One region of the Neptuniibacter halophilus genome, then DNA from elsewhere that is predicted to be linked to it. Evidence: predicted binding sites of a transcription regulator. Region 1 holds the regulator's gene; each other region holds the start of a gene.

Region 1 (10,096 bases):
CAAGAAACGCGTCATCGATGAAACCGTTGAGTGGGCACTGAAATCTGCGGCCCTGTGGGATGAAGTAAAAGATCGTCTGCATGAAAGCGCACTGGGCATGTCCGGTGGTCAGCAGCAGCGTCTGGTTATCGCCCGTACGATTGCAGTCAAGCCTGAAGTTCTGCTGCTGGACGAACCGGCTTCTGCACTGGACCCGATCTCCACCCTGAAGATCGAGGAACTGATCCACGAGCTGAAAAAAGACTTCACCATCGTTATCGTTACCCACAACATGCAGCAGGCCGCACGAGTCTCCGACTACACCGCCTTCATGTACATGGGTGATCTGATCGAGTTTGGTGTAACAGATACCCTGTTCACCAACCCTGAGAAGAAACAGACTGAAGACTACATCACCGGCCGTTACGGTTAATTTGGGGAAGGATTGAGATAATGGAACTGAATACAGATAACTACTCCACGCATATTTCTCAACAGTTTAACGAAGAACTGGAGCAGATCCGCACTCAACTGCTGACCATGGGTGGTGTGGTAGAGCGTCAGGTACACGACTGTATCGAAGCCCTGCTGAACGGTGATGCCGAGCTGGCAGAGCAGTCACGCAAAGTCGATAAACAGACCAACGAGATGGAGCTGATGATCGATGAGCAGTGCACCACGATCATCGCCCGTCGCCAGCCTGCGGCCAGCGACCTGCGTCTGATCATCGCGGTTTCCCGCTCCACCACCAATCTGGAACGGATGGGCGACGAAGCCAGCCGTATCTGCCGCCACGCGATTGAGCTGGTCGACGAAGGTGAATCTCCCCGCGGCTATCAGGAAGTCCGTCATATCGGCAATCTGGTGCGTGAGATGGTGAAAGACGTGCTGACTGCTTTCGCCCGCAACGATACCGAACTGGCTTATCAGGTCGCCAAGCGTGACAAAGCGGTCGATCAGGAGTACCGCTCTGCGATGCGCTCTCTGGCAACCTTTATGATGGAAGATCCACGCTCCATCTCCAGCGTTATGAACGTTATCTGGGTTCTGCGTAGCCTGGAGCGTATCGGTGACCACGCCCGTTCTCTGGCACATCACCTGATCTATCTGGTGAGCGGTACGGATGTCCGCCACGGCAGCCTGAAACAGATCAAACAGGCGGTTCAGGAAGAAGGCGCCGAATAAAACAGGCGCTGATGCCGGTTTATTAAAAAGCAGCCCGTTGGGCTGCTTTTTGCTTTTAAGCAAAGTTTTTCCCAATCTGGGCGATACTATACAGACGGTCGCAGTAAAATTTTCATCTGCCAGGGTGGGTTAACCATGTCTCACTACACCGTCTACGCTGATCTTAACTGTCCATTCTGCTACGCTCTGCACGAGCAGCTGTTTCAGTTTGGGATGCTCCCACAAATCCACTGGTGCCTGGTCGAGCACGCACCGGAGATCGCCACCGACCACAAAAGCGCCGAAAACCAGGCCGAACTGGCCAGCGAAGTCTTTATTGTCCGCAGCCGGGCTCCTACGGTGGATGTTGCCCTGCCGAAATTTCGCAGTGACAGCCGCTTTGCGACGCTCTGCATTATTGAAGCCGCTACCCACGATCCGGACAAAGCCATTCTGCTACGCCGCCTGCTGTACCGGGCACTCTGGGTAGAGGGTAAGGATATCTCCGATCCCTCGGTCATCTACCAGTGCCTGACCCATGCCGGCCTGCCAGCCGAAATCAATCTGGAAGAGTCCCATGAACAACAGTTGGCAGACTGGCAGAACGATTGGGAAAAAGGCAATTACAAACTGCTGCTGCCGGTACTGGAAGCCGCTGATGGACGTTCCTCGATCGGCCTGCCCAGCAGCGAAGATCTGCTGGCATTTTTTAAAGGCGAAGAGATCGGAACCTTACAGCAGAGTCCTGAACATATCCCGCATCTTAACCGCCAGACGATCTCCATCTACGCAGATCACAGCAGTGAAGTGCTCTGGCCACTGATCTCGGCACTGCGTCACGACTACGATATTCTGCTGCCCTTCAACCTCAGTGAACTGCGCGCGCTGGTGCATGATGATCCGCCTGATCTGCTGTTACTCAGTACCGAACAGCAGTGGCGGGAAATGACCGGGCTCTGTCAGGAGTTCCATAAGAACAAAGAGACCCCACCGTTGCCGATAGCCTTTCTCAGTCAGGAGGCTGACGACCAGTTAGAGATGTCGGCTTACCGGTCGGGCGCTTCTGACTTTTTACTGCTGAGCCGGCGTCCGGAGATACTGCAGGCGCGGATCAGTATCCTGCTGCAGATGAAGCAGTCGCTGGAGAAACTCGCCCGTAATGCCCGTATAGACGGGCTGACGCAGGTGAATAACCGACGCGAGTTCGAACGCAGCATCGAAACCGAGTGGCGCCGGGCACAACGGGTACGCCGGCATATGGCGTTGCTGATGCTGGATGTAGATCACTTCAAAGCCTTCAATGATATCTACGGGCATCTGGCCGGCGATGGCTGCCTTCGTGCAGTAGCGAAAACCATCGTCGAGAGCACCCAGCGCGCTCAGGATTCTGTTTACCGGTACGGTGGTGAGGAGTTTGCCATCATCCTGCCGGAGAGCGATGTGCAGGGGGCAGCTTTAATCGCCGAACGGATTCGGCAGGCGATAGAATCACTGCAGATCCGGCACCAGGGCTCAGAGTGTAATGAGGTTGTTACCGTCAGCATCGGTATCAGTTGCCTGAATCCGGTGGATGGCGGTAACCCTCACGATCTGGTCGATCAGGCGGACAAAGCACTCTATCAGGCCAAATCCGCAGGCCGGAACCGGGTGGTTACAGCCCCGACATAGGCTGGAAGCCCGGTAGCGCACGAATCCGGCCGATCCAGTCAAGGATGGCCGGATAATCTTCCAGACGGATACCGCCCTCATGTGCCAGCGCCACGTAAGGCATCACCGCGCAATCCGCAATGGTTGGCCGCTGCAGGGTCAGCCAGTCATTACGTTGCAGGTGGGTATCGACCTGTTGCAGAATGCGGGCGGCCTTTTCCAGCGCCAGCGGTTTATCCAGCGCGTAACCAAACTTGTCCACCAGCCTGGCGGCTCCCGGTCCGTGCTGGATCTCATTTGCCGCGGTTGATAGCCACTGTTCGATCTGTGCAACCTCTGCGGGCGTTTCCCCATACCACCGGGGTGATGCATAGCGTCGTGCCAGATAGACCAGAATCGCCTGAGAATCACGTAATACCAGATCACCATCCTGCAGTATGGGTAACTCCCCCAGAGGGTTCAGATCAATCAATGGCGACTGCTTGTGTTCGCCAGACAGAAAGTCCACGGCAACCGTTTCCAGTTCAATCCCGGCCAGCGCCGCGAACAGACGTACCTTGTAACAGTTGCCTGACGGCTCGAGGTCATAGAGTTTCATAGCGTTTCTCCTTGCACTTGATAGCCCAGGCTTTCCAGCTCGGTCGCGGTATAGCGTGGGGTAATAAATTGAGAACAGTTCCAGTCGAAGGCTTCCACCTTAATCAGCATCAGAGACTCCACCCGCTCACCCGCCTCCCCATCGAGCAGTGCGCCCCGCCAGATGTCAGGCAGTTGTTCCGCGGACAGGGACTGCACCCGTCCGAGCAGCTTCAGGCGACGCTTGTTGGGGTAATCCATCAGAAACAGGGCCACCCGGTTATTGGCACTCAGGTTCCCCAGACTCTGATACTGACCATTACCCGGACGGTTTACAAAGCCCAGGGTTGCAGAATCAAGCACCTTTAAAAAACCGGCGCTGCCGCCCCTGTGTTGCAGGTAGGGCCAGCCGCTTTCTGACACGCTGGCCATATAGAAACTATCTCTGGCGGCGATAAAGCTCTCTTCCCGCGTCTGAAGATGCTGAAAGTCCGGCATCCTCTCTTTCACCCGGCTGACACGTTCGTAACTGCCGAACTGCTGTTGCGCAGCGACAACCGACGGGGTAAAGGTGATTTCGCTGAAACGGTGTCCCATAGACGCGCTCTCTGATCAAACACTTTCAGCCAGTATCAGCCAATCGGTAATCGCAATAAAGCAAGCAAAATGCTTTTCACCTATGCAATTTATGCAATAATCGAACACGATGAATAAACTCAAAGCGATGAGCATTTTCCTGCGTATTATCGATTGCGGCAGCCTTAGTCAGGCGGCCGATAAGCTGGGGCTGTCCCAGTCTTCGGTCGCGCGCTCACTGGCAGCGCTGGAGCGCGAACTGGGCGTTCAGTTAATCCATCGCACCACACGGCGCCTGCAGTTGACCGAAGAGGGCTATGAATACAGCCAGCGCTGCCGCCAGATTCTGCTGGAGATCGAAGACGCTGAAAGTGCCCTCACCCAGCGACAGAGCTCCCCCCGCGGTGTATTGAAGATCACCGCTCCGCAGACCTTTGGCCGTCGCCATCTCAGCCCACTGATCAACCTTTTTCTTGAAGAGTTCCCGAGCATGCAGGTAGAGCTGGTTCTGCTCGACCGCGTGGTTGACCTGCTTGAGGAAGGGATGGATATCGCGCTGCGTATTGGCCAGTTACCTGATTCAAGCCTGATCGCCAAACAGGTGGGCGAACTGCGCAATATGGTATGCGCCAGCCCGGAATTGCTGAACCGGAGCGGTACGCCAGAGCAGCCTGATGCGCTGGAAAGCCTTAACTGCATTCAGTTAACTGCAATCCGTAACCAACGGCAGTGGAGCTTCAAGGAAGGCTCGCAACTGAAACGTATTCAGGTCAGCGGGCGCTTCAGGACGAATCATGTCGAAACAGCATTGGATGCGTGTATAGAGGGGCTGGGATTTGGTCAGTTCCTCAGCTATCAGGTCGCGCCTGCCATCAGCCGGGGCGACCTGATCAGTGTCTTACACAAATATGAGCGCCCGCCTCTGCCGGTCAGTCTGGTTTACCCCCACAGCCGCCTTCTCTCGTCACGGAGCAAAGTGTTTATCGACTGGGTTACACCACGCCTGAAAGCGCGTTTATTGCAGATAGAAGCTCAGCTCTCCGGCCAGTAACGGGCCAGTGGCGGAAAACGTTCGATCAGACCTTCACGCCCGAGTTGCTCCATCAGCGCCATGTTCCGCTCAGGGATCTCATCCGGGTTCTTGTAATGCACCAGCACCCGGGCCATCTGCCCCTCGCGGATAAGATGCAGGGTGGGAAACGGCGCCCGGTTGGTCCAGTTGGTAATATCATCCGGATCAACCCCGGCAAAACAGTAAGCCGGGTGGAAACTGGCCAGTTGGAAAACCCCCTCCAGACCCGCCTGCTCAAGCGCATCCTGACACAGATCCAGCAGATCGAGAAAGGCTTCAAAGTCGGCAAAGCCGTGACTGAAGCAGAGTAGCGTGGTCGACAGCTCCGCCTCCGGCAACGACTGAATCCGCTCCAGCTCCTGCAGGAAGTCCCCCAGCGCCGCGGTTTCTGCCACAGCTTCGGACCGGGCATAACGGATACTCTGGTTCTTCACCTCAGGCGCGGCAAACGGGCACAGGTTAAGGCCAACAACCATGGATTCAACCCAGTCGCGGGTCAGCGATTTTGCCTCAGAGGCAGGAAATGCAAAGGTCTCAGTTTTCATCCCGGCATAGTACCCCAGCCGCGTCTCGCTGCCTACTGAAGCCCTATGCGGTTTCTGCTAACATAGCCGCTTCATTTTTCTGGACTGTGCACCGTGCCCGTTAAAGCCGCCCTGACTCGTCAGAACTTCGACACCCGCTGGACCGCTTTCCGCCGTCCCTACGCTCAGGTAGCCCCGCGCAATCTGCGCACCTGGCTGACTGACAGTGGCTCTCTGACGCAGCGTCTGGTCAACCTCAGTAACGGTGAGTTTCGCGTTGAAGTCGTCAGTCAGGGCAGCGCCCTGCCGACCCGCTCCGAAGCCCGCCTGCTGGGCTTGAAGCCGCGACGAAAAGCACTGGTGCGTGAAGTCCATCTGATCGGTTGTGACCAGATCTGGGTGTTTGCCCGCACCGTGGTCCCGTTCAGCTCTCTGCGAGGCACCCAAAGACGCTTGCGGCTGCTGGGTAACCGCTCGCTGGGCAGTTTGCTGTTCAGTACTCCGGGAATGCGTCGCGGCCCCCTGCAGATCAGCCGTTTGCAGTTAGCTGACCGGCGTCAGGTCTGGGCACGACGTTCTGTGTTCTATCTGGCGGGGCAACCGCTTCTGGTATCCGAGGTTTTCCTGCCGGAACTCCTGCAGGTAAAATAGCCGCAACCGATAAAGCTGAGCCTGATTATGTCTGCACCGCTGCCACAATCCCTGTCGCCCATGGAAAAACTCAAGGCCTACGGCCGTCTGATGCGGGTTGAAAAGCCGATCGGGACCTATCTTTTGCTATGGCCAACCTATTGGGCGCTGTGGATCGCAGCCGAAGGCGTGCCGCCGCTCGACCTGCTGATCATTTTTACCCTCGGGGTCTTTCTTACCCGCTCTGCCGGCTGTGTGATCAATGATTTTGCCGACCGCAAAATCGATGGTCATGTTAAGCGGACGGCGGGACGACCGCTCCCCTCTGGAGAAGTCACAGCACGGGAGGCACTTGTGCTGTTCAGCGGGCTGATGTTGCTGGCGTTTATTCTGGTGTTGTTTACCAACCTGAACACCGTGCTGCTCTCCTTTGCTGCGCTGCTGCTGGCAGCCTGTTATCCGTTTATGAAACGCTACACTCACCTGCCGCAGTTAGTGCTCGGGGCCGCATTTGGCTGGGCGATCCCGATGGCATTTTCTGCGGTGGGAGGGGATGTCCCTGCGATCGCCTGGCTGATCTACTGCGCCAAGCTGCTCTGGACCATTGCCTATGACACCATGTATGCGATGGTCGACCGGGATGATGACCTGAGAATCGGGGTTAAATCCACCGCCGTTCTGTTTGGTGATGCCGATAAGGTCATCATCGGTCTGCTTCAGATCACCACCCTGCTGGCCCTGATTCTGGTGGGCATTCAGGTCGGTCTGGGGCTGGCTTACTATCTCGGACTGGCAGCGGCATCAGGGCTGTTTGTCTATCAGCAATGGCTGATCCGCGAGCGTGAGCGTCAGCCCTGCTTCCGGGCGTTCCTCAACAATCACTACGCGGGCCTGCTGATTTTTATCGGTCTGGCCGCAGATTATGGGTTACGGGCTGCGATCTGAAACCCGCCACTGCTTATTGTTTGAGCAGTAAATTGCCTATACTTACGATCTGTCATATTTGTGTAACAGTATTGTCTTCTAATATTCGCGTCATTTAAAAACAGAGTAACAAGGACAATCAAACCATGTCTGTATCCAAACGCGTACTGATCGTTGATGACGAGGCGCCGATTCGCGAAATGATCGCCGTTGCACTTGAGATGGCCGGTTATGAATGCCTGGAAGCCGAAAACACCAACACCGCGCACGGTCTGATCGTGGATGACAAGCCAGATATGGTTCTGCTGGACTGGATGATGCCCGGCGCCAGCGGTATTGAATTTGCCCGTCGTCTGCGTAAAGACGAAACCACCGCGGATATCCCGATCATCATGCTCACCGCCAAAGGCGATGAAGATAACAAGATCAAAGGGCTGGAAGCGGGTGTTGATGACTACATTACCAAGCCATTCTCCCCCCGCGAGCTGGTCGCACGCCTGAAAGCCGTGCTGCGTCGTACCACGCCGAAAGGGATTGAGGAACCGGTCAGCGTCGACGGCCTGACGCTAGATCCGATCTCACACCGGGTCACCTCAGACGCCACGCCCATTGAACTGGGACCCACTGAGTTTCGCCTGCTACAGTTTTTTATGACCCACCAGGATCGGGCCTACTCCCGCAGTCAGTTGCTGGATATGGTCTGGGGGGGAAATGTCTATGTTGAAGAGCGTACCGTGGATGTTCATATCCGTCGCCTGCGTAAAGCACTTGGCGAGCGTCACGATTATCTGGTACAAACAGTTCGCGGAACAGGATACCGCTTCTCTTCCAACGTAGCTTGATGTTTTTAAGACCAAGGATCGTCAATGACCAAAAGTCGCCACTCAATGCTGACCAGCCTGCTGCTGGTGAGTGGGGTTGCTATCGCAATAGGGCTGATCGCTGGCTATCCGGGATGGATCCTCGCCATCGCCCTGTTCGGCTGGGCTATTTATCAGATTCGTCAGTTCAATCGGCTGATGGGCTGGTTTCAGGCCGACAGCAGCAACGAAGAACCCCCGGAGGCACCCGGTCACTGGGGTGAACTGTTCGACGAACTTTCCCGGTTACAACGCAGTCAGGCTGCCCGGGAGCAGGCGCTGCGCAATGTCATTACCCGTTTTCAGGATTCCTCCTCAGCCCTGCAGGATGCGGTCGTCATTATTGACCGCAATAATAATCTGGAGTGGTGGAACCAATCCGCGAACCGTCTGTTAGGCCTCGACAGCCGCACCGACCGGGCTAAACCGGTGATGAACCTGCTACGTGATCCGCGCTTTATCCGCTACTTTAAGCGTGACCAGTATAATGACCCGATCACCCTGCCCTCACCGGCACACAGCGATATTCAGATTCAGTACCAGATTACACGATTTGGTGATGGCGACCGGTTGCTGGTGGCACGGGATGTCTCCCGCCTGATCCGTCTCGAGCAGACCCGTCAGGACTTTGTTGCCAACGCCTCTCACGAACTGCGCACACCACTGACCGTGATTCGCGGTTATCTCGAGACCTTCCTCGATCAGGAACTGCCCCGGCCGTTACTGCGAGGCCTCGGCTCTATGCAACAACAGGCAAGAAGGATGGAAAATCTGGTTTCAGATCTGTTGCTGCTGTCTAGGCTCGAAGCCAGCCATCAGATCTCCGATGAGCAACCTATTCAGATCCATAGTATCCTGCAGCATATTATTGAAGGTGCTGAACAGCTCGGTCAGGAGAAACAGCATAAACTCCTGCTGGACATGGACACCCACTATGACCTCACCGGTCAGGAGATCGAGCTGCACAGCGCGTTCTCCAATCTGGTCTACAACGCAGTCCGTTACACACCCGCTGAGGGAGAGATCAAAGTTTCCTGGTGGGTAGATGATCAGGGCGGTCACTTCTCCGTTAAGGATAATGGGCCCGGGATTGAATCAATCCACCTGCCCCGCCTGACAGAACGTTTCTACCGGGTCGATGAGAGTCGCTCCTCCGCCAGTGGCGGTACCGGGTTAGGACTGGCCATCGTGAAGCATGTACTGGCTCGCCATGGCGGCCAACTGACGATCAAAAGTAAGGTCGGGAAAGGCAGTACCTTTAGCTGTCATTTCCCGAAAGAGATGGTGATTAAAGCCGTTGATATGGATGAGTCAGAGGATGACCTGTCAGAATCCGGCCACCCTCCTGTAGCATCCTGATCAGGAACCCTGTTCCAGGCGTTCCTGATCAAGCACTTTCTCCGGCGAAGCGTAAGCTTCCACCCAGTAGATGGTTGCACCCACCACCGCCGCCGGCATGATGATCAGATTCAGCAGCGGCACCATCATCCCCACCTGCACCAGACCACCAAAACCGATTGAGGTCAGCCGGTCCGCCTTCAGCATGCCACGCATATTTTTGAAGCTGACTTTGTTGTTATCCATCGGGTAGTCGCAATACTGAATCGCCATCATCCAGGCACCGAACAGCAGCCAGAGAAACGGGGCGATCAGGTTGATCACCGGAATAAACGACAACACCAGCAAGAACAGGAAGCGAGGCAGGTAATAGCCCAGCTTCGCCAGTTCCCGGCCGATTGCCCGTGGAATCAAAGCCAGCACAGCCTGCCAGCCCTCGTCGGTAATCACATCACCGCGCAGACGCTTCTCAACTTTCTCAGCCAGAAAACCGTTAAACGGTGCCGCAATGATATTCGCCACCACGGAGAAGCCGTAGTACACAAAGATAATCACCACCAGCGCCAGCACCGGCCAGAGGAGGTAATGCAGAAACTGCAGCCACTCCCAGTCCGGCAGGAAACGGCTGATCAGAGCATCGACCCAACCGGTGAAGTTACTGAACAGCAGCCAGATCGCCGCCACAAACAGCAGAATATTGGTCAGCAGCGGCACCAGCACGAAGGGCCGGATTTGCGCATCGGGCAGCATCTGCAATCCACGCAGAAGATAGCCCGCACCACGTACAGGATTTCCTTTCATAACCA
Region 2 (10,096 bases), 1.5 Mb from region 1:
TTTACGGTCGCAGGTAATGCAGATATTCAGCGGCGCATCGAGAATCCCCTGAAGCTTAAGCCCCTGATACTGCTCACGGCGTGCACCACTGAACATCTCAGCCGCCTCACGATTGGCCTGCTCAAAGGCCGCATGTATCTGCTTACGCTTCTCCTGATCCCGAATCAGGATAAAGTTCCAGGGCTGGGAAAGCCCTACCGACGGTGCGTGGTGCGCGGCATGCAGAATATTCGTCAGCACCTCGTCCCCGACAGGCTTCGACAGAAACTGACTGCGTACATCACGACGCCCGTAGAGAACCTGATAAAAGTGCTGCCGGGTCAGCTCATCAATATCGGACTGAGTACGGTTTTGGTTGTCAGCGCTCATGTATGGCTAAAGCCCCTTTGTTCAGTCGATACAAACTCGATAATAAAAAGCCCGCACTGGGCGGGCTCAGGGTCTGCACATCAGGCGGCGGTGCCGATATCCTGCCCCGCTTTTTCAATCAGGGCGGCGTGCAGCGCGATAATCGCTTTTTCGTAATCATCTTCTGAGACCACACACTGCATCTCCACCTGACGGATTGACTGGTGCAGCGCCATCACATTGATACCGGCCTCAGCCAGCGCACTGACGGTACGGGCCAGAATGCCCTTCACTTTCATATGCGAGCCGATGGCAGAAACAATCGCCAGATTATGCAACTGAATCTGACCTTCCGGGTACATATCTTCCATCAGCCGTGCAGCGCGGTTCACCATCTTACGGGAACCACCCACGTAGTAGGTGATACTGTTAGCATCAGCGTCTTTATTCACCACGTAGAGTTTCAGTTTGGCCAGCAGCTTGGAGATCTCGATATCGTACTCCGCATCGCCCAGCATCTCCTGATCGAAGATCTCAATGCCAAACACATCCTTACGCCCGGCAACGATCTCTACCCGTGGCGTATCGCTGTGGTAATCCTGACTGATGGTGGTTCCTTCATGTTCTGGCTCAAACGCGTTTTTAACCCGCAGTTTCACACCGTTACGACGCAGACCTTTAGCTGCCTTAGGGTGGATCGCTTCCATCCCCAGATTAGATAGCTGATCCGCCACATCGTAGTTGGTCGCACCGATGGTCACCACATTTTCCGGGCCAACCAGCATCGGATCCGCCGAGCTCAGGTGGTACTCTTTGTGGATAATCGCTTCAGCAGCGCCGGTTACGGTGGCAATCATGCTGAAGGTCATCTCACTGTAACCCCGGTCAAACGTTTTCATCAGGCCTTCGGCGCAGTGCGTGTAACCGGTCGCGATCACCATCTCTTTGTCGATCTCAACGCCTTCAAACTGCAGTTGAACCATCTCTTCAAACGGCAGCGGCTGATCCATATGCCAGCCGGTCAGATCCACGAAACGGGCGTTGATTCCGGCTTTACGCAGCGCCAGTACAGAGTTGTATGCACTGTGCGCTTCACCGATAGAGGCGAGCATTTCACGCACCTTCATCAGGTGCTCTTCCAACTGGAAGTGACCATAGGTGCAGAGGTGGTGCAGACTCTTCATGCAGTCACGGACATCGTTCAGACGTTCAATCACGAAACTGTCGGCGGCATTGCGTTCAAACTCAGCATCCGGGAACAGTTCAGCGTTGATCTCTTCCATCCGCGCCTGAACCTTGTTCAGCTCTTCAACCCAGGCTTCTTCGCTTTCGGCGTTGGCAAAACGGGCATAAACACCCGGCTCACCGGTTTTCTTGTGCTCCAGAAGATAGTTGGTAATACCGCCGTAGGCAGATACCACAAAAATTCGGTTATACAGTTCTTCAGGTGTGGTGCGCTTACCCACCAGAATGGTGTCCATCAATTCCTCAAAGCGACTCATGGAAGTGCCGCCGATCTTCTCAACTGTATGCATCTTCTTTCCGGATTAACTTAATCGTTGCCAGAGCCCCGACCCTGACAGAAAAATTGGGGCGGAAATTTTACCCTAATATGATGAAATTGTGACCACATTAATTAGTTTTAGAGATAAAAAAAGCCCCGCAATGGCAACATTGCAGGGCTTTTTCGGGTAAAGCTCAGCCGTTTTAGCTGAACATACCTTTAAACATAAAGAAGAAGATGATTGCCAGACCGGCACCTGCAGGCAGCGTTACCACCCAGGATACGAAGATCGTACCGACAATACGCAGGTTCAGTGCCGCCATACCCCGGGCAATACCAACACCCAGTACCGCACCCACCAGGGTGTGCGTGGTAGAGATCGGCAGACCCGTACCTGAAGCCACCACCACTGTCGCGGCAGCCGCCAGAGTCGCAGCAAAACCACGGCTCGGAGTCAGCTCAGTGATATTGGTACCCACCGTTGCAATCACTTTGTGACCGTACATCACCAGACCGGCAACGATACCGCCACCACCCAGCAGCAGGATCCAGGCCGGCATGGCAGATTTCTGCGCCACTTCACCACCTGCACTGACCACACCGACAATCGCCGCCAGCGGCCCCACCGCATTCGCCACATCGTTAGAACCGTGAGCAAAGGCCATGGCACAGGCGGTAAACATCATCAGGATACCGAACAATTTTTCAACGCTGGTGAAGTGGTGTTCGCGATCCGCATCAACATCCGGGCTGATCTTCTTCAGCATCTGCACACCGATTGCCATGATCACAACACCGATAGCGACCGATGCCAGCGCACTTTCACCCCAGCTCAGGTGCAGACCAACATGCTTCAAGCCTTTGGTAAACGTCACCATCGCTACGATAAAGCCCACCAGGAAGATATAACCCGGAATGTAGCGCTTGGCGTTTTCGAAAGGCTTGTCAGTATCCAGTACCAGCTTCTGTACACTGCGGAACAGGAAGAAAGCGATAATACCGGCGGTCACGGGTGAAACCACCCAGCTTGCAACAATCTTACTGACTTTGCCCCAGTTAACTGCATCCATCGAGATGCCCACAGCAGCAAAACCAACGATCGCGCCCACAATGGAGTGGGTAGTGGAAACCGGCCAGCCAAAGTGAGTCGCCACCAGCAACCAGATACCGGCTGCCAGCAGAGAGGCCATCATGCCGAACACCAGTAATTCAGGTGTTCCACTTAACAGACCCGGGTCAATAATGCCTTTACGGATGGTGGAGGTTACTGCACCACCGGCCAGATAGGCACCGAGGAATTCAAAGATGATGGCGATCATGATCGCCTGCTTCAGGGTTAATGCTTTAGAACCTACTGAGGTTCCCATCGCGTTGGCGACATCGTTAGCCCCCACACCCCAGGCCATAAAGAAACCAAAAACACATGCGAGGATGACGATGATATCGCCGTACTGAGCAATAATTTCCATGAGCGTTTACCGAAACATTTAGCGGGCTACCAGTAGCTGAAGTCGGCTACCAACCTGTTGAGAACGATCAGCCAGGTCGCCGATCAGCCTGATCACCTGATAGAGGAACATCACGTCCACCGGTGGGAGTTCCTTCTCAATAGCGAACAGTTTCGCGCGGATAGCACGCTCATGTTCATCGGTGCGATGCTCCAGTTCGTCGAGGCGAACCAGCATCTTTTCAATGACATCCGTTTCGTGGCCACCGAAGCCACTGTTAACCAGTTCGTCCAGTTCCTGCAATGCTGTCAGCGCCTGTTCTGATGTATTCAGGGCCATACGCACAAAATCCTGCATATCCGACTGAATCGACTCAGGAATCTGCATCTGACGTCCCAGCATCAGACCTGCGATATCTTTGGCACGGTTAGCGATCTTATCCTGCATCCGTACAACTTCGAGCAGATCGGTACGCGGTACCGGCAGAAAAATACTTTTTGGCAGGCTCTGGCGGATATCTTTCTTCATTGCATCCGCTTCACCCTCCAGAACAGCGATTCTTGCCTGTACGCTGGAAGCTTCGTTCCAGTCATTGGCAATAACCGCTTCCATAAACGGGATCAGCTCAACAGCACATTCCTGCGCTTTAGCGATGTGTTCCTGCATGGGTTTGAACGGAGAACGTGCAAACATCTGCAAAAACGGGTTGTTGGTGGACACCATTTAACACACCTTAAAATTTAGGATGATTTTTGAACAACGCTGCTGTTCAGGCGGGCGAATTATGACGGAATTATTAAGCCAAGTAATTACAGTTTTGTTACAAATTCGTCATTTTTCGGTAAAAAAAATGAAATATTGAGTTCGATCTATTTTTCTGCTGTACCACAAATATCCCTTGTAAATCAGATGTATAACTTTGTATATACATTGATGTTCGAAATATTTTAAACACAGCGGTTCAGGATTCATCTCTTTTCTCAAACAGATAGAGATCCATACCCGACTGATGGGTATCGCTCTCAAGGCAACATAATCGCAGCCCGGTAAAACGCGCCAGCAGTTCGTTCGGCTGCAGACAGAATCGTTTTGAAAAGCCCGTTCGCCGATGGTGCGCCAGATTAAAGGTGGTAATCAACAAGCGGCCACCGGGGCGCAGTGCTTTGATCAGTTGGGGCCAGAGGCGGTCTGCCGGCTTGTAACGCAGGATAACAATCGAATCGAACAGACCCAGCTCCTCTAATGAGCAATCCACCGATTCAAGATCCTGCTGAAACAACTCGGCATGGTAGCCGCGGGCCCCGAGATGGGATGCCAGTCGCTGCAGCCCTACCGAAGAGATATCGACAGCCGCAAGGCGGAACCCTTTATCCGCCAGAAACAGACTGACGGCGCCATCGCCTGCTGCCAGATCCAGCACCCGCCCCGGCTTCAGATCGGTATAGTGCTCCATCAACGATTCCGGTACCTGAGGCAGTTGATCGCCTTTTTCAAGATAACGCTGATCCCACTTCTGTTCTGCTTTAGACATAGATTCCTGTGCTCAGGTTATTGATATCAGAGAGGTTTGGCGGCAATCACTTCGTAGTTACGAAAACCGAGCTGCTTCCAGAACAGGTCCGCCGCCCGGTTATCCGGATGCCAGCCAACCTGCGCGGAGGTTGCCCCCTGCGCGCGCAGCCAGTCGCTGGCAGCGGCAACCAACTCACTGCCCAGCCCCCGGCGACGGTACTCAGGTTCTATCCAGAGATTAAAGATCACACCGCTGTGCGGTTTGCTGAAACCGGTGTGTTGATTCAGTATGACTGCAATGGAACCCAGTTTCCCGCCCGCACTGGCCAGCAGAATGACAGCATCATCCCGTGCCGCACACTGTTGCAGTGTGTGCTGCAGGCGTTCGCGCTGCCCCTCTTCAAGCGGCGTTCCGAACGGCTGGAAGTGATGCGCCGGCAACTCCCGGTTTAACTGACACCAGTGTTCCAGCACCCGGGGTATATCCTCTGCGGACATCACTTCAACAGAATCGGTCTCTTGCACAACAGGCACTCAATCGCGGTGATTAAAGCGGCTACTTTATCATGTCGGCATAGCGCTGATTAAGCACTTTACCGCGCAGCGGGGACAGAGCTGCGGCGATCGCTTCCAGTGCTTCCAGCCGATCGGTCGCCGAAGGGTGGCGTTTATTAAAGCGCTCCCAGAAGTAACTGTCCTGACTGCGCGAGTCGATCTTCTGCAACACGGTGATATAGGCCATCGGGTCATAACCGGCCCGTGCTGCGATCAGCATCCCGAGACGATCCGCCGCCAGCTCGTCTTCACGGGCCAGACCATCACTGTAAATATCCTGAACCGACTGCAGCAATTTTGCTTCCGGGCTCATACCGGCAAACATCTCATTATGCTGTTTGGTATCGCGCTGACTGTCGCGGAGGAATTTTGCCAGATCCGCCGCAATGCCTACCCGGGCCTCTTTCTGAATTGCCTGCAGGTGATGTTTCTCTACCACATGGGCGATCTCATGGGCTAAAACCCCTGCCAGTTCCGCTTCGCTGTCGAGTTGCTCCAGCGTGCCACTGGTAATGTAGATGTACCCTCCGGGGGTCGCGTAGGCATTGAAACTGTCATCCCGGATCACCGCAAACTTCCACGGCACTTCTGTTCTCTCACTGTGCAGTGCCAGCCACAGGCCGACGGAACTGACATAGCGCTGAACCTCAGCAACGTTGTAAAGATTCTGATCCCGCAAAAGGACACCACTGACCTCCTGCCCCAGACTCACCTCCTCATCCAGCGATTTCTCAAACAGATCAGAGGACTTTTTACCGGCATCCATCAAGGGGGTCAGATTAATGTTATTGACCTGACAGCCACTGCTGATCAGCACCGCACTGAGCAGCAGGGAGAATCCGGCCTGTTTGTATTTACTCAACATAGCCCACCTCCCGGGACTTCAGTCCCGCCTGCCGGGCGAATCCCTGCGCCTGTTGCTGGCTCACCTGATACTGATCGATCCTCTGCAGCTCAACACCCTGCCCGGCACCGGATGCCGCATCTTCGTTGAGGCCTCTGACGCCTGTAGTTGTGGTGGTTTCACTGCGGTAGTCTTTTTCGCCCGCCAAATGTGGCGATGTCTGTACCCGGTCATAGCGGACACTGAGCATCTTAATCCAGCCGGTCTGCCCTTTGACCTCAACCAGATACCAGCCACCCTCTCGTTGCAGGATCAGGACTTGGGTATTTTTGGGTAACAGAAGAATGGATTTGGCGGTCAGGGCGGGCGTTTCAAGAAGGGGGACAGCGCGCACCGTCAATGCGTTCTGTTCGGCACTTGCCCAGGAGGATAACAGGAGTGCCAACCCTATTATCCCGATTTTAACTTTCATCACTCAACCTCCTCGGTTGATACACCGTGACTAACTCTTCCCGGCCTTTAACCTTATAGTCACCGATAAGTTCAAAGTCAAAAGCGTCACCGCAGGCAAGGCGGGTCTCCTCAGAAACCAATACACGCCGGTCAGCCTCTTTGGTCAGCCCCTCGATCCGGCTGGCCAGGTTCACTGCATCGCCAATGGCCGTATAGTCATAACGACTCTGGGTACCAATTGCACCGACCACCACTTCACCGGTATGGATACCTATGCCGATATCAAAATCAAATAAGCCGAACTCCCGACGGAACTGCATCATCTGCTCAACCATATCCAGCGCTGCTTCAACCGCTGCGATCTCCTGATTCGGCTGCGGTACCGGCTCCCCCCAAAACGCCATAATCGCATCGCCAATAAACTTATCCAGCGTGCCAGAATGTTTGAAAATCACTTCAACCTGACGGGAAAAATAGTGATTAAGCAGCTCCACAATCTCAACAGCAGAACGGTATTCCGAGAGATGAGTGAACTCACGAATATCAGTAAACAGAATAGTCACCCGGGTGCTTCGCCCTTTCAGGGCCCGCTCCGTCAGCCCCTGTTCCAGCAGCAGTTTGACCACCTTCGGGTCCAGAAACCGACCAAAGATATCCACTGTTTTACGGATCTCCCGTTGCTGTTGCAGGTAGCGGTATACGTAGAAACAGATCAGCATCAGGCTGAAAAGCGACAACCAACTGAGAACAGGCAACAACAGGGCCATCTGCATCAGTAACTGATGGCTGAGAAGAAACATCGAGGCATAAACCAGCAGCAGAGCCGGCAGCACCCTGCTGATACGTGGCAGCATCAGCATAATCAGACAGAGTAGTAAAAAGACTCCCAGATAGATTGCCAGGGTGACCCCGCGAGAAAGAGGGGTTAGAAAACTCTGTTGCGTAAAATTATCGATCGCGGTGGCAAGGATAAACACCCCGGGATAAGTGGTGCTGATCGGCGTCACCTTAATGTCATGCAGGCCGGCCGCCGTTGAGCCGATAATCACAATTTTGTCGCGAAAGTAGTTTTTGCTGTGAAAAACCTCGCCCTGACTCAGTGCGCTGTACACCTGATAGTAGCCATGACGAGGATAGGGTTGCACGCTGTTTCCCCGCCAGTCCAGCCAGTACTCCTGTGCGGTCGGCTCTACCCCGGCCAGATCCTGTGCGAGCACCGCAGGCATGGTCGCCACGCCCCAGCCGGAAAAACGATGGATCGATTCATAACGGCGGCCAATGCCATCCTTATCGGATTGAAAATTGATACTGCCCAGTTTCCAGGACGCCGGTTCAATCGCTTTAGGTAATACCAGACTGACATGAGGGGCCGGCTGCTCAGCTTCCAGTTGATAGCTCGGCACCTGGGGAGGGTATTGATCCAGTTGCGGGAAAAGAAGATCGGAATCGGTCTTCAGGTGCAGAAAAGGCAAATAGACATTCGCCGAGGCCGCCATCACCTCATTCAGATAGAGGTCGCTTTCCGGGTTATAGATATCACGATCGGCAAAAATCAGATCAAACACAACCGCTGTTGGCTGCTGCGGTTGCAGCAGCTCAAGCATTTCTGCATGAACCGCCCGAGGCCAGGGCCAACCGCCGGCAAGCGGCGCCATATTGTCCAGGCTGGCATCATCAATATCGATAACCACGATATTACTGGCTGGCTGAACCTTTTCAGCTCGCTGTCTAATCAGGTAATCCAGCCAGAGGTTGTCATAACTTTCCAGCAGCGGAGAACGTAAACTGAGACCGCCGAAGGCCATAAAGACCAGAGCTAACAGGAAGATAACTGCCAGATCATCCCGTTTAACGACGTTGCTCATAGTATTGGACTCAGCGGGAACGTTCCCTCAAGCATAGTCCAATGGGTTCAGAGCGCTACGGAACCTTTGAATAAGTCCTCGTAGTGCTCTGTCTATTCTGAAGTTTGTGTCGACAAGGCGCAGTTCGCTGTTCATGGCTGCAACCCTGAACAAGCGCTGCGTGGTGGGTCAGAAGATGCCAAGCTCCAGTTTGACCTGCTCCAGCCAGTCGCTGATACGCTGATCAGTCTGATCCCGCTGCCAGTCTTCATCCAGTGCCAGACCTACAAAGTGTTTACCATCTTTGCTCAGGGCCTTGGATTCTTCAAATTCGTAGCCCTCTATCGACCAGTGGCCGACAATCTCAGCGCCCCGGGCGATCACTTTATCATGCAGCATGCCCATAGCATCCACGAACCACTCCGGGTAACCAAACTGATCTCCGAGGCCGATCAGCGCGACCTGCTTGCCGCTGAAGTCGATCTGATCTACTTCATCCCAAACCTCAAGCCAGTCTTCCTGTACCTCGCCATAATCCCAGGTCGGCAGTGCAAAAATCAGCAGTTCATACTCGTCAATTTTGCCCAGCGCCGTGTCCACCACGTCAAACAGATCCAGCTCACTTTCATTCCACTGCTGCCTGATCTTCTCCGCGATATCTCCGGTGTTACCGGTAGTGCTGCCATAAAACAGTGCTGCCTTCACAGAATCTCCTTAACCGACTCAATAGTAATGATAACGATTCACATTATCTTCTTTAAAGACTGTCAGATCAAGCACTGCGTTTCCGCTCTTCCCATGCATAAACAAAAATGCCCGGCCAAAAGGCCGGGCATTCAGATTGATCTGCAATCGTGTTCAGGTATCAGGCCAATGCCTCTTCATCTACCTCAGCGTCATCTACTGCCGCTTCAGGTCGCCCTGTCCCCTTCTTGCTCACATGCTTCTGATGAATTTTATCCAACTGGCGATCAATCTTGTCGGCCAGTGCATCCAGCGCGGCATAGAGATTATCTGCGGATGCTTTCGCAAAAATATCTTTACCGGCGATGTGGATAGTTGCTTCAGCCATGTCTTCGCGATCATTTTTCTCCAGAATGACATGGGCGCTTGTAATCACTTCATAACGATCCTGGCTGTTATAAAGCCAGTCATTTACCTTCTCTTTGATACTGTCAGAAACTTTAGCATTGCGGTGAGTTATTTTAATGTTCATGAGCAAATCCTTAATGCCATGTTGCTGTTAGAGCAGTCCGGACGATTGTCCTGTTGCTCTTTACACTTACAGTAGTACCACTCTCACCCGGGAATACAAGCTATTTTTACTCACCATGAAAAAAACTTGACCTGAATTAACCAACCGATCAATTGTTAACCAACTCTTTGTTTAACCGTGGCTTTTTCGATTGTCCCACCGCCAGAACACCGGCACCGATAATCAAAAAAATACCGATCCAGCTGTGGTACGAGAGCACCTCATCCCACAACAGCCAGCCAAACAGCGCGGCGAACGCCACCGAGGCGTAGGTATAAGGCCCTAACTGCCCGGCAGGTGCCAGCGAGTAGCCTTTACTCAGCAGCAACTGGG
Region 3 (10,096 bases), 570 kb from region 1:
CTGTTGATGGCTGAGTTGGAGCAGGTCTTTTTCTGAAAAGAAAGCTTTATACCAGTCGATAGTGTACCGGATGCTTTCACGCAGTGTCAGTTTCGGTTGCCATCCGAGATGTAGTTTAGCTGCGCTGCTGTCCAGTACCAGAACGGCTGCTTCATGCAGATCAGGGGCCCGATCTGCAACGGTATAAGCGGCGCCGTTTCCCCATGCCTCGGCTGCCAGTTCAATCACTGATTCTACCGATGCGGCACCGGACTCATCCGGGCCGAAGTTCCAGCCAGTTTGCGCTGTGGAGGTCGCATCAATTTTCTGTCCCAGAAGGAGATAGCCGGCGAGAGGCTCGAGCACATGCTGCCAGGGGCGAATGGAGCCAGGCGCGCGAAGGTGTAAGGGGTGCCCCTCTGAAAAAGCCCGTATCGCATCCGGGAGAAGCCGGTCACCGGACCAGTCGCCACCACCCATTACATTGCCGGCTCTGGCACTGGCGACCGAAATGCCTTGATCCTGCAGGTAGGAGCGCTGATAGGCGCTGGTAATCAGTTCTGAGCAACCTTTACTGGCGCTGTAAGGGTCATGGCCCCCCATCGGATCGGTTTCAATATAACCTCGGCTGAAGCCTTGGTTTTCATAGCATTTATCAGAGGTAACATTGATAACCGATAGGACCGTGGGGGCCTGACGTACTGCTTCTAGCAGATTGGCGGTGCCTATTATATTAGTCGAGAACGTTTCTATGGGGTCGGCGTAGCTTCTTCGGACCAGGGGCTGCGCGGCCAGATGAAAGACAATCTCGGCTTCAGACTGGATGAGGGCTTGTTTGAGAGCAGACAGATCACGAATGTCAGCAATGATGGACCGGTCACACACCTGCTGGCAGCCCAGCAGGCTGAAAAGGTTCGGTGTGGTATCAGGCTGAAGTGCATAACCTGTTACCTGTGCCCCCAATTTTTTCAGCCATAGCCCCAGCCAGCCGCCTTTGAAGCCTGTATGCCCGGTTATGAATACCTTGCGCTGGTGCCAGAAGTTTTGGTCTATCACCAGATCTTCCACGGAGCGTTTCCTTTCTCCCAGAGGTTTTGCAGAACGGTGTGATCACGCAACGTATCCATCGGTTGCCAGAAGCCATCGTGTTTGAATGCTGCCAGTTGCCCCTCTTCTGCGAGTCGACCGACAGGTTCGTCTTCCCAGGTGGTGTGGTCGCCTTCGATGTAGTCCAGAACATCGGGAGAGAGCACGAAGAAGCCTCCATTGATCATGGAACCATCGCCTTTGGGCTTTTCCTGGAAACGATTGACCATGTCTCCGTGCAGATTCAGGGCGCCGAAACGGCCTGGAGGAATAGCTGCTGTCAGCGTAGCTTTTACACCTTTCTGTTTATGGAATTTGATCAGGTCGGAGATATTTACATCGCTGACACCATCACCGTAGGTGAAGCAGAAGGCTTCTTCGTCCTTCAGATACTCTGAAACCCGTTTAAGTCGTCCGCCGGTCATGGTATTGGCGCCAGTGTCGACAAGCGTGACTTTCCAGGGTTCGGCAAAGCGATGATGTACTTCCATCTCATTAGAGCGCATATCAAAGGTGACATCGGACATATGAAGGAAGTAGTTGGCAAAATACTCTTTGATGATATAGCCCTTATAGCCGCAGCAGATGATGAAGTCATTGATGCCGTGAGCTGAGTAGATCTTCATTATATGCCACAGGATGGGCTTTCCGCCGATCTGAATCATCGGTTTAGGCTTCAGATGTGTTTCTTCAGATATTCGGGTGCCAAGTCCGCCTGCGAGGATGACTGCTTTCATTTATCTATCGTCCTGGGCTGCAAAGAAAATAATCGCCATAGTTAGTTTTTCGGCGCCTGTACTTAGCTCTAAAGTATTTATTTGCTTTATCGGTTTAGCCTTTCCTGTTGTCAGCTCATAATAGAGATATATTCCTGCAAGTCAAAAAAATGCCGTCAAAATTGTTGAGTCTTATCTGATGACGGTTTATTGACATTCCTGTCGATGCACGTAACTATTACCGGCAATAGAAAATATCCGGTTTACGCTTATGTCCTCTGTTCTGGTCATTGATGATGATTTAAGTCGGCGGGAGTTGATTCAGTCCGCGCTGACGTTTCTCGATCAATCCTGCGAATTCTTTGGTTTTGTGGATTGGCTGCAATCTGCCAGCGAGCCTGTACCTGCTGATCTGGTGCTGCTGGGGCAGAGTCAGTTGCCAATCTCGCTGGAAAAACTGATCCGTGAGTTGCAGCAGAAGGTGCCGGCTGCGGCGGTGGTGACGCTGGGCGAGTGGGCGGAAGTGGAAGAGTTGCCCGCAGAGCTTAAATCACTGCTGCTCGGTGAGTTGCCCATTCCGTTCAATTACCAGCAGTTGCAGGATATGTTGCATCGGGCCCAGTTAGTGAAACAGCAGATCAGTGCCGGTATCGCGCCGGATGCTGCGGATCAGTTGTTTTCCAGTCTGGTCGGTTGCAGTCAGCCAATGCTCAGGGTTCGTCAGGCGATGGCGCAGGTGGCCGGACGCGATGTGAATGTCATGATCACCGGTGAGTCCGGTACCGGCAAAGAGGTAGTTGCACGCAACCTGCATGACCACTCGGTGCGTAAGGCCGGGCCGTTTGTTCCGATTAACTGTGGAGCGATTCCGGCGGATCTTTTAGAGAGCGAGCTCTTCGGCCATGAAAAAGGGGCCTTTACCGGTGCTGTTTCCAGCCGTCCGGGGCGCTTTGAGCTGGCCCAGGGGGGCACTCTGTTTCTGGATGAGATCGGTGATATGCCGCTGCCGATGCAGGTCAAGCTGCTGCGGGTATTGCAGGAACGGAAGTTTGAGCGCATTGGTGGGACTAAAACGCTGGAGGCGGATATCCGGGTGATTGCCGCCACGCATAAAGATCTGGAGCAGATGATCGAGGCGGGAGAGTTCCGCGAAGATCTTTACTACCGCCTGAATGTATTTCCTATCGAGATGCCGCCTCTGCGCGAGCGCACGGAAGATCTGCCTGTTTTGCTGCAGGAGTTGATAGAACGCGTTAAGCAGCAGGGCTTTGATTCGGTAAGACTGCAGCCGAGTGCGATTGAGTCTCTGGCGCAACATCCATGGCCGGGGAATGTCCGTGAGCTGGCCAATCTGATAGAACGGTTAGCTATTCTGTACCCGAACGGGGTGGTGGGGGTCAGCGAGTTGCCGGAGCGATTCCGGCATGTTGCAGAGCCTGATCCGGAGCGTTACCGGACAGATGATATGGAATCTGCCACGATGCCGCAGGTGACGGAGGCCCCGCTTCTGGATCACCTGCCGAAGAGCGGTCTAGACTTGAAGTCGCATCTTGAATCAATTGAACGCAGTCTGATCGATCAGGCCCTGAATGCCGCTAATAATGTGGTGGCCCGGGCAGCGGAGCTGTTGCAGATCCGGCGAACCACTCTGGTGGAAAAAATGCGTAAGTACGGGATTCAACGTAAGTAAATGAATACAGAAAACAGTGATCAGCAGCGGATCCGTGAGCTCGAGTCTGAGCTGCAGGCGCTTAAAGCTGAGTTGGCCAGCCGTGAACATTCACCGGTTGCGCATACCTTAAGTGATCGCTATCAGCACCTGCTTGGCGTGTTGCCGGCCGGGGTTGTTCTGATCGACGGTTCCGGGGTGGTCGCCGAAGCCAATCCGGCGGCGGTGGCATTTCTCGGTGAACCGTTGCAGGGGGAGCGCTGGTTCGAGGTGATTGAGCGCAGCTTTGCGCCGCGCAGTGATGATGGTCATGAGGTCTCCCTGAAAAATGGCCGGCGCGTCAGTTTAATGACCCGGGCGATGGATCATGAGCCGGGGCAGTTAGTCCTGTTGACCGACCAGACCGAAACCCGGCTGTTGCAGGGGCGGTTATCTCACTATCAGCGCCTCTCTGAAATGGGGCGTATGATGGCCTCGCTGGCGCATCAGATCCGTACGCCACTGTCTGCAGCCTTGCTGTATGTGGATCATTTAATGCGCCCTGATCTGCAGCAGGAGCAACGGCAGAAATTTGCACGTAAGGTCAAATCCCGTCTGGCAAATCTGGAGCAGCAGGTGCGGGATATGCTGATCTTTGCCCGCGGCGAGATGCGTCTGGATGACCAGATGACCACGCAGCGCTTTCTGGCTGAGCTGGAGGATATGCTGGACCTGCCTCTGGTGAATTACGATGCCGATTGTGATTGCATCAATCAGGCGCAGGATTACCTGATTCAATGCAACCGTGAAGCATTGCTCGGCGTCTGCATGAACCTGATTGAGAATGCTCTGCAGGCAACCGGAAAAGGCTGTGAGCTGATTCTGCAGTTGTCGGTTCATGAGGGTAACCTGCGGATCGATATCATCGATCAGGGCCCGGGTATGGACGCTGAGACAGTCAAGCGGGCGATGGAACCGTTCTATACCACCAAGTCTCACGGTACCGGGCTTGGGCTGGCGGTGGCTCAGGTGGTTGCCCATGCGCATCATGGTCAGTTTTTACTTCATTCAACACCGGGACAAGGTACGGTGGCCAGTATTCTGTTGCCAGCGACTGCGCCGCAAACTAACTGAACGGAAAATCTTATGTCTAACCGTATTTTGATAGTGGAAGATGACAGTGAGTTGCGTGAAGCGCTGTGTGACACGCTGGAGCTGGCCGGGTTCGATTTTCTGGCGGCGGAAGACGCCGAACAGGCGCTGGAGATGCTGGCTGACAATCAGGTGGATATGGTGGTCAGTGATGTGAACATGCCGGGCATGGACGGTCATGCGCTGCTGGAACAGATCAGGCTTCATTATCCGGGGCTGCCGGTGATGCTGATCACCGCATTTGGTCAGGTCAGCAAGGCGGTAGAGGCGATTAAAGCCGGTGCGGTGGACTACCTGATGAAACCGTTTGATTCGGCGGCGCTGATCTCTGCTGTGCGTCGTTTCGCGGTCGGTGAAACGACGGCGGAAGAGGTTGAGCAGCCAATCGCCGAAGAGGCGGCGAGCAAGCAGTTGCTGCAACTGGCGCGGCGGGTGGCTACCTCGGATTCCACCGTGCTGATCTCCGGTGAGTCAGGTACCGGTAAAGAGGTGCTGGCGCAGTATATACACAGTCATTCAGGCCGGGCAGGTAAGCCGTTTATTGCGATTAACTGCGCGGCGATTCCAGAGAATATGCTGGAAGCCACCCTGTTTGGTCATGAAAAAGGCGCGTTTACCGGGGCTTACAGCAGTTCGCCGGGCAAGTTTGAACAGGCTGATGGCGGCACGCTGCTGCTGGATGAAATCTCAGAGATGGATCTGGGATTGCAGGCCAAACTGCTGCGTGTGCTGCAGGAACAGGAGGTAGAACGCATCGGCGGACGTAAGGTTATTCCGCTGGATGTACGGGTGCTGGCAACCACCAACCGTAAGCTGGAATCTTACGTGGCTGAAGGTAAATTCCGCGAAGACCTGTACTATCGGTTGAATGTGTTTCCGTTGCAGTGGAAACCGTTGCGTGAACGTCCGGCCGATATTGTGCCTCTGGCTGAACGGTTGTTTCGCAAGCATTGTCAGAAGATGCACCGGGCACCGGTGTCTCTGGCGGATGAGGTTAAGCAGGCACTGGCGGCCTACAGTTGGCCGGGTAATGTGCGAGAGCTCGATAACGTGGTGCAGCGCGCGCTGATTCTGCAGCAGGGTGTTGAGATCGGCGTGGCTGATCTGATGCTGAACCCCGATGATCTGGCAGAAAGTACCTTGCAGGATTCAGAGGAGATCTCCGATGAAGATCTGGCCGGGCAGTTGGGAGAAGGGATGCGCCAGCATGAGTTTCAGTTGATCGTCGATGCCCTGAAAGCCACCCACGGCAGCCGTAAAGAGGCGGCAGAAAATCTCGGAATCAGTCCGCGAACCCTGCGCTACAAACTGGCAAAAATGCGTGAACTGGGGATCGATCTGGATAAAGAGCTGGGGCGATGAGCCCCGCCTTTTCGGCCGCTTTCCCGCGTAATAAAGGCCTCTAGAGACTAAGGTCTTACGCCGGATATACCAATGTCTAATTCAGGCTGGTGTCGCCCCTTCTGTATAAATCTAAGTCCTGATATAAAAGCCTGATCGCGTTCAAAAATAACAATCAAGAAAGTAAAGGCGATCCAGAGGCGTAAAGAATAATATAACCAAGCTAAGGGCATCACGATGAGTGAAAAGGTATATCCAGTAAGTCCGGAGATTGCGGCAAACGCGCATATTGATAACGAAAAATATCTGGCGATGTATGAGCAATCCGTCAACGATCCGGATGCATTCTGGGGCGAAGCAGGAAAGCGTCTGGATTGGTTCAAGCCATACACCAAAGTTAAAAACACCTCTTTTGATCCGCACAACGTCGATATCCGCTGGTTTGAAGACGGCACACTGAACGCGTCTTACAACTGCCTGGACCGCCACCTGGAAACCCGTGGCGATCAGGTTGCCATCATCTGGGAAGGTGATGATCCGAGCGAATCTGAAAACATCACCTACCGCGATCTGCATGAGCGCGTATGTAAATTTGCTAACGCGCTGAAAGCCCAGGGCGTTGAGAAGGGCGATGTAGTTACCCTGTACATGCCGATGATTCCGGAAGCTGCTGTAGCGATGCTGGCGTGTACCCGTATCGGTGCGGTTCACTCGATCGTTTTCGGTGGCTTCTCTCCGGAAGCGCTGGCGGCACGTATCGAGGGTGCTAAGTCCAAGGTTGTTGTAACCTCTAACTACTCTCTGCGCGCAGGTAAATCAGTACCGCTGAAAGCCAATGTAGATAAGGCGCTGGAACATGGCGCAGCGAAAGCCTGTGTTCAGAGTGTAATCGTTGTTAAGCGTGTTGAAGACGACGTAGCCTGGAACAGCGATGTCGACGTATGGTACGAAGATATCGTAGCTGAAGCCTCTGCGGACTGTGCGCCTGAAGAGATGGAAGCAGAAGCGCCGATGTTCATTCTCTACACCTCCGGTTCTACGGGTGCGCCGAAAGGTCTGAAGCACACTACCGGTGGTTACATGGTTTACGCTGCCATGACTCACGAGTACGCATTTGACTATAAAGATGGCGACATCTACTGGTGTACTGCGGATGTGGGTTGGGTAACCGGTCACAGCTACATCGTATACGGCCCGCTGGCTAACGGTGCTACATCCGTTATGTTCGAAGGTGTGCCAAGCTACCCGGATAACAGCCGTTTCGGCCGTGTTATCGAAAAACACAAAGTTAACCAGTTCTACACTGCACCAACGGCCATCCGTGCACTGATGCAGCAGGGTGAAGATGTACTCGGCGATTCTGACCTGTCTTCCCTGCGTATTCTGGGTTCTGTTGGTGAGCCGATTAACCCTGAAGCATGGGAGTGGTACCACCGCATTATTGGTCAGGGCCGTTGCCCGATCGTTGATACCTGGTGGCAGACTGAAACCGGCGGCATGATGATTCTGCCTCTGCCGGGTGCGACGGCGGCTAAACCGGGTGCGGCCTCTCGTCCGTTCTTCGGTGTTCAGCCTGCGCTGCTCGATGCCGATGGTAAAGAGCTGGAAGGTGCGACCGAAGGTAATCTGGTTATCAAAGATTCCTGGCCTGGACAGAGCCGCTCTATCTGGGGTGACCATGAGCGCTTTATTCAGACTTACTTCTCTACTTACAAGGGTTACTACACCACCGGTGACGGTGCTCGTCGTGACGCAGATGATTACTACTGGATCACCGGTCGTGTTGATGACGTAATCAACGTATCCGGTCACCGTATGGGTACAGCAGAGATCGAATCTGCGCTGGTAGCTCACGAGGCGGTAGCTGAAGCTGCGGTAGTCGGTTATCCGCACGAAGTTAAGGGTCAGGGCATCTACGTTTACGTGACTCTGCAGGCTGGCTTCGATCAGTCTGATGAGCTGCTGAAAGAGCTGCGTACCTGGGTTCGCTCCGAGATCGGCCCGATCGCATCTCCGGATTTGATTCAGTTCGCACCGGGTATGCCTAAGACCCGTTCCGGTAAGATCATGCGCCGTATCCTGCGTAAGATTGCCGAGGACGATTTCGGTTCTCTGGGTGATACTTCTACTCTGGCAGATCCAACCGTTGTGGATGATCTGATCGAAAACCGTATGAACCGCAGCTAACCAGCATTGCTGAAGCTGAAGTAGTACGCTGAAAACTCCCGCCGGCCCAATGTATTGAGGCTGGCGGGAGTTTTTTGTTTTATAGTGGTATGCTCAGAACAGGATTAACCGTTTCTGAACGGTCGGCGTTCGTATTGGGATTTCTGAAGGGGGAAGAGAACGCATGCAGTTAGCACAAAAAATTATTATCGCTGATGATCACCCGCTGTTTCGTGCTGCGTTGAAGCAGGCGGTGAATCAGGCGATTCCGGGTGTGGAAACCATTGAAGCGGATTCATTGACCGCAGTGCAGGAGGCGGTAGAGCAGCACTCGGATGCTGATCTGGTTCTGCTGGATATCCACATGCCGGGCACCAACGGCTTCTCCGGTCTGGTTTTCCTGCGTGGTCAGAACCCCGGTATTCCGGTGGTTGTGGTTTCCGGTAGTGAAGAGCCGAATGTAATGCGTCGTGCCATTGATTATGGTGCTTCCGGCTTTATCCCCAAATCGGCACCTCTGGAAACCATCGGCGATGCGATCGTCGCAGTGCTGGAAGGTGAAGAATGGCTGCCGCAGGAAGTGGCTGACAACCTCGGTGATGTCAGTGAAGATGATCAGAAGTTTGCCGCAGCGCTGGCGGCTCTGACGCCGCAGCAGTTCCGCGTGCTGACTATGTTGACAGAGGGATTGCTGAACAAGCAGATCGCTTACGAGTTGAGTGTTTCTGAAGCCACCATCAAAGCGCACGTAACGGCGATTTTGCGCAAACTGGGTGTGCACAGCCGCACTCAGGCGGTGATTGCAGCCCAGCGTCTGGGTGTGGAACCACCAAAAACCGATCTGGAATAACTTTACTCAGTCAGAGTTCTGGAAAGCACCTTAGGGTGCTTTTTTATTGGTTTCAGCTTGGTCGATGCACGATTTTTTGTGGGAGCGCCATCACGGTGCGAAGATGTGGCGAATTTTCGGAGCCGCTCTGCGCGAGACGCGCCTCCTAAAGGCGCGGCTGTTGCCGGTAAGCTTATTTTTATGTCTGCTCGCTGCTGCTGGCCCGGGCGTTGGCGATGGTTTTATTAATCATCGCTCTTAGTGCTGCCGGGCGGATCGGCTTGGTGAGTAACTGCGCGCCACTGTTGCTGATCTCCTCTTTCACCTCATCGGTGCGGTCAGCGGTAATGACGATGGATGGCACGTCTTTTTCCAGCAAGGGCTGCAGCTCCCGCAGGGCCATCGTACCGGTATGGGTTTCGGAGAGGTGGTAATCGGCCAGAATAATCTCCGGCTGGAAGCCGTCATCGCTGACCAGTTCCATCGCCCGTTGTCCGGAAAGGGCGGTGGTTACTTCGCAGCCCCAGCCCTGAAGCAGGGCAGACATGCCTTCGAGAATTTTTGGTTCATTGTCGATGACCATCACCCGGATACCATTCAGCCCCTTACTGCGTATCCAGCCGCGGGCCTCCGGTTTCGGTTTGACCGCTTTGCTGGCATCGCCGAACGGAATCTCAATACTGAACACGGTGCCTTTGGTTGGCCAGGAACGTACCCCGAGTTTATGGTTCAGCATGCGGGCGATACGTTCAGTGATCGCCAGCCCCAGACCCAGTCCCTGTACCTGGGAGTGTTTCGGGTTATCGATGCGGCGAAACTCTTCAAAGACTTCGCTGAGTTTGTTTTCGGCGATGCCGACGCCGGTATCCCACACTTCGATCCGCAGCATATTCTTACGTCGGCGGCAGCCGAGCAGAATCTTACCCTCCTGAGTGTAACGAATCGCGTTGGAAAGGAAGTTCTGAATAATGCGTCGCAGCAGTTGTTGATCGGAGCGCACCACCTGTTTGCACTGAACAAAGTGGAACTTGAGATTTTTCTTCTCGGCAACCGCATTAAACTCGGTGCTCAGGGCGGTAAACATATCATCGATGGAGAAGTCGGTAATGGAGGGGGCCAATGCACCGGCATCCAGTTTGGATATATCCAGAATCGCGGTGATCAGCTCCTCCGCCGCGG

What was found. Region 1 encodes PhoB, which activates phosphate uptake and scavenging genes when phosphate is short. Its sites were predicted from a motif close to TGTCATANNNNTGTCANA; they were not measured.
Region 2: QUD59_RS00815 (TIGR00153 family protein) is a predicted target of PhoB. The motif match lies at 4,108-4,125, and genes of this name have one in related genera.
Region 3: QUD59_RS04950 (sigma-54 dependent transcriptional regulator) is a predicted target of PhoB. The motif match lies at 1,980-1,997, and genes of this name have one in related genera.

The regions. Positions count from the first base shown of each region.
Region 1 is NZ_AP027292.1:1,627,125-1,637,220, forward strand. It holds gene pstB (phosphate ABC transporter ATP-binding protein PstB) at 1-412, shown strand, start outside; gene phoU (phosphate signaling complex protein PhoU) at 433-1,164, shown strand; gene QUD59_RS07555 (diguanylate cyclase) at 1,300-2,811, shown strand; gene QUD59_RS07560 (glutathione S-transferase family protein) at 2,795-3,388, opposite strand; gene QUD59_RS07565 (pyridoxamine 5'-phosphate oxidase family protein) at 3,385-3,963, opposite strand; gene QUD59_RS07570 (LysR family transcriptional regulator) at 4,073-4,993, shown strand; gene QUD59_RS07575 (DUF1415 domain-containing protein) at 4,975-5,559, opposite strand; gene QUD59_RS07580 (chorismate--pyruvate lyase family protein) at 5,653-6,189, shown strand; gene ubiA (4-hydroxybenzoate octaprenyltransferase) at 6,217-7,113, shown strand; gene phoB (phosphate regulon transcriptional regulator PhoB) at 7,239-7,934, shown strand; gene phoR (phosphate regulon sensor histidine kinase PhoR) at 7,959-9,311, shown strand; gene cysZ (sulfate transporter CysZ) at 9,312-10,091, opposite strand.
Region 2 is NZ_AP027292.1:164,582-174,677, forward strand. It holds gene bluB (5,6-dimethylbenzimidazole synthase) at 1-369, opposite strand, end outside; gene QUD59_RS00805 (aspartate kinase) at 450-1,883, opposite strand; gene QUD59_RS00810 (inorganic phosphate transporter) at 2,056-3,321, opposite strand; gene QUD59_RS00815 (TIGR00153 family protein) at 3,340-4,023, opposite strand; gene QUD59_RS00820 (class I SAM-dependent methyltransferase) at 4,262-4,831, opposite strand; gene QUD59_RS00825 (GNAT family N-acetyltransferase) at 4,858-5,337, opposite strand; gene QUD59_RS00830 (M48 family metalloprotease) at 5,369-6,232, opposite strand; gene QUD59_RS00835 (SH3 domain-containing protein) at 6,222-6,683, opposite strand; gene QUD59_RS00840 (adenylate/guanylate cyclase domain-containing protein) at 6,673-8,529, opposite strand; gene fldB (flavodoxin FldB) at 8,698-9,213, opposite strand; gene hpf (ribosome hibernation-promoting factor, HPF/YfiA family) at 9,374-9,724, opposite strand; gene QUD59_RS00855 (DMT family transporter) at 9,873-10,096, opposite strand, start outside.
Region 3 is NZ_AP027292.1:1,053,368-1,063,463, reverse strand. It holds gene rfbG (CDP-glucose 4,6-dehydratase) at 1-1,035, opposite strand, end outside; gene rfbF (glucose-1-phosphate cytidylyltransferase) at 1,032-1,802, opposite strand; gene QUD59_RS04950 (sigma-54 dependent transcriptional regulator) at 2,053-3,471, shown strand; gene QUD59_RS04945 (sensor histidine kinase) at 3,472-4,563, shown strand; gene QUD59_RS04940 (sigma-54-dependent transcriptional regulator) at 4,576-5,943, shown strand; gene acs (acetate--CoA ligase) at 6,160-8,109, shown strand; gene QUD59_RS04930 (response regulator transcription factor) at 8,273-8,938, shown strand; gene QUD59_RS04925 (hybrid sensor histidine kinase/response regulator) at 9,117-10,096, opposite strand, start outside.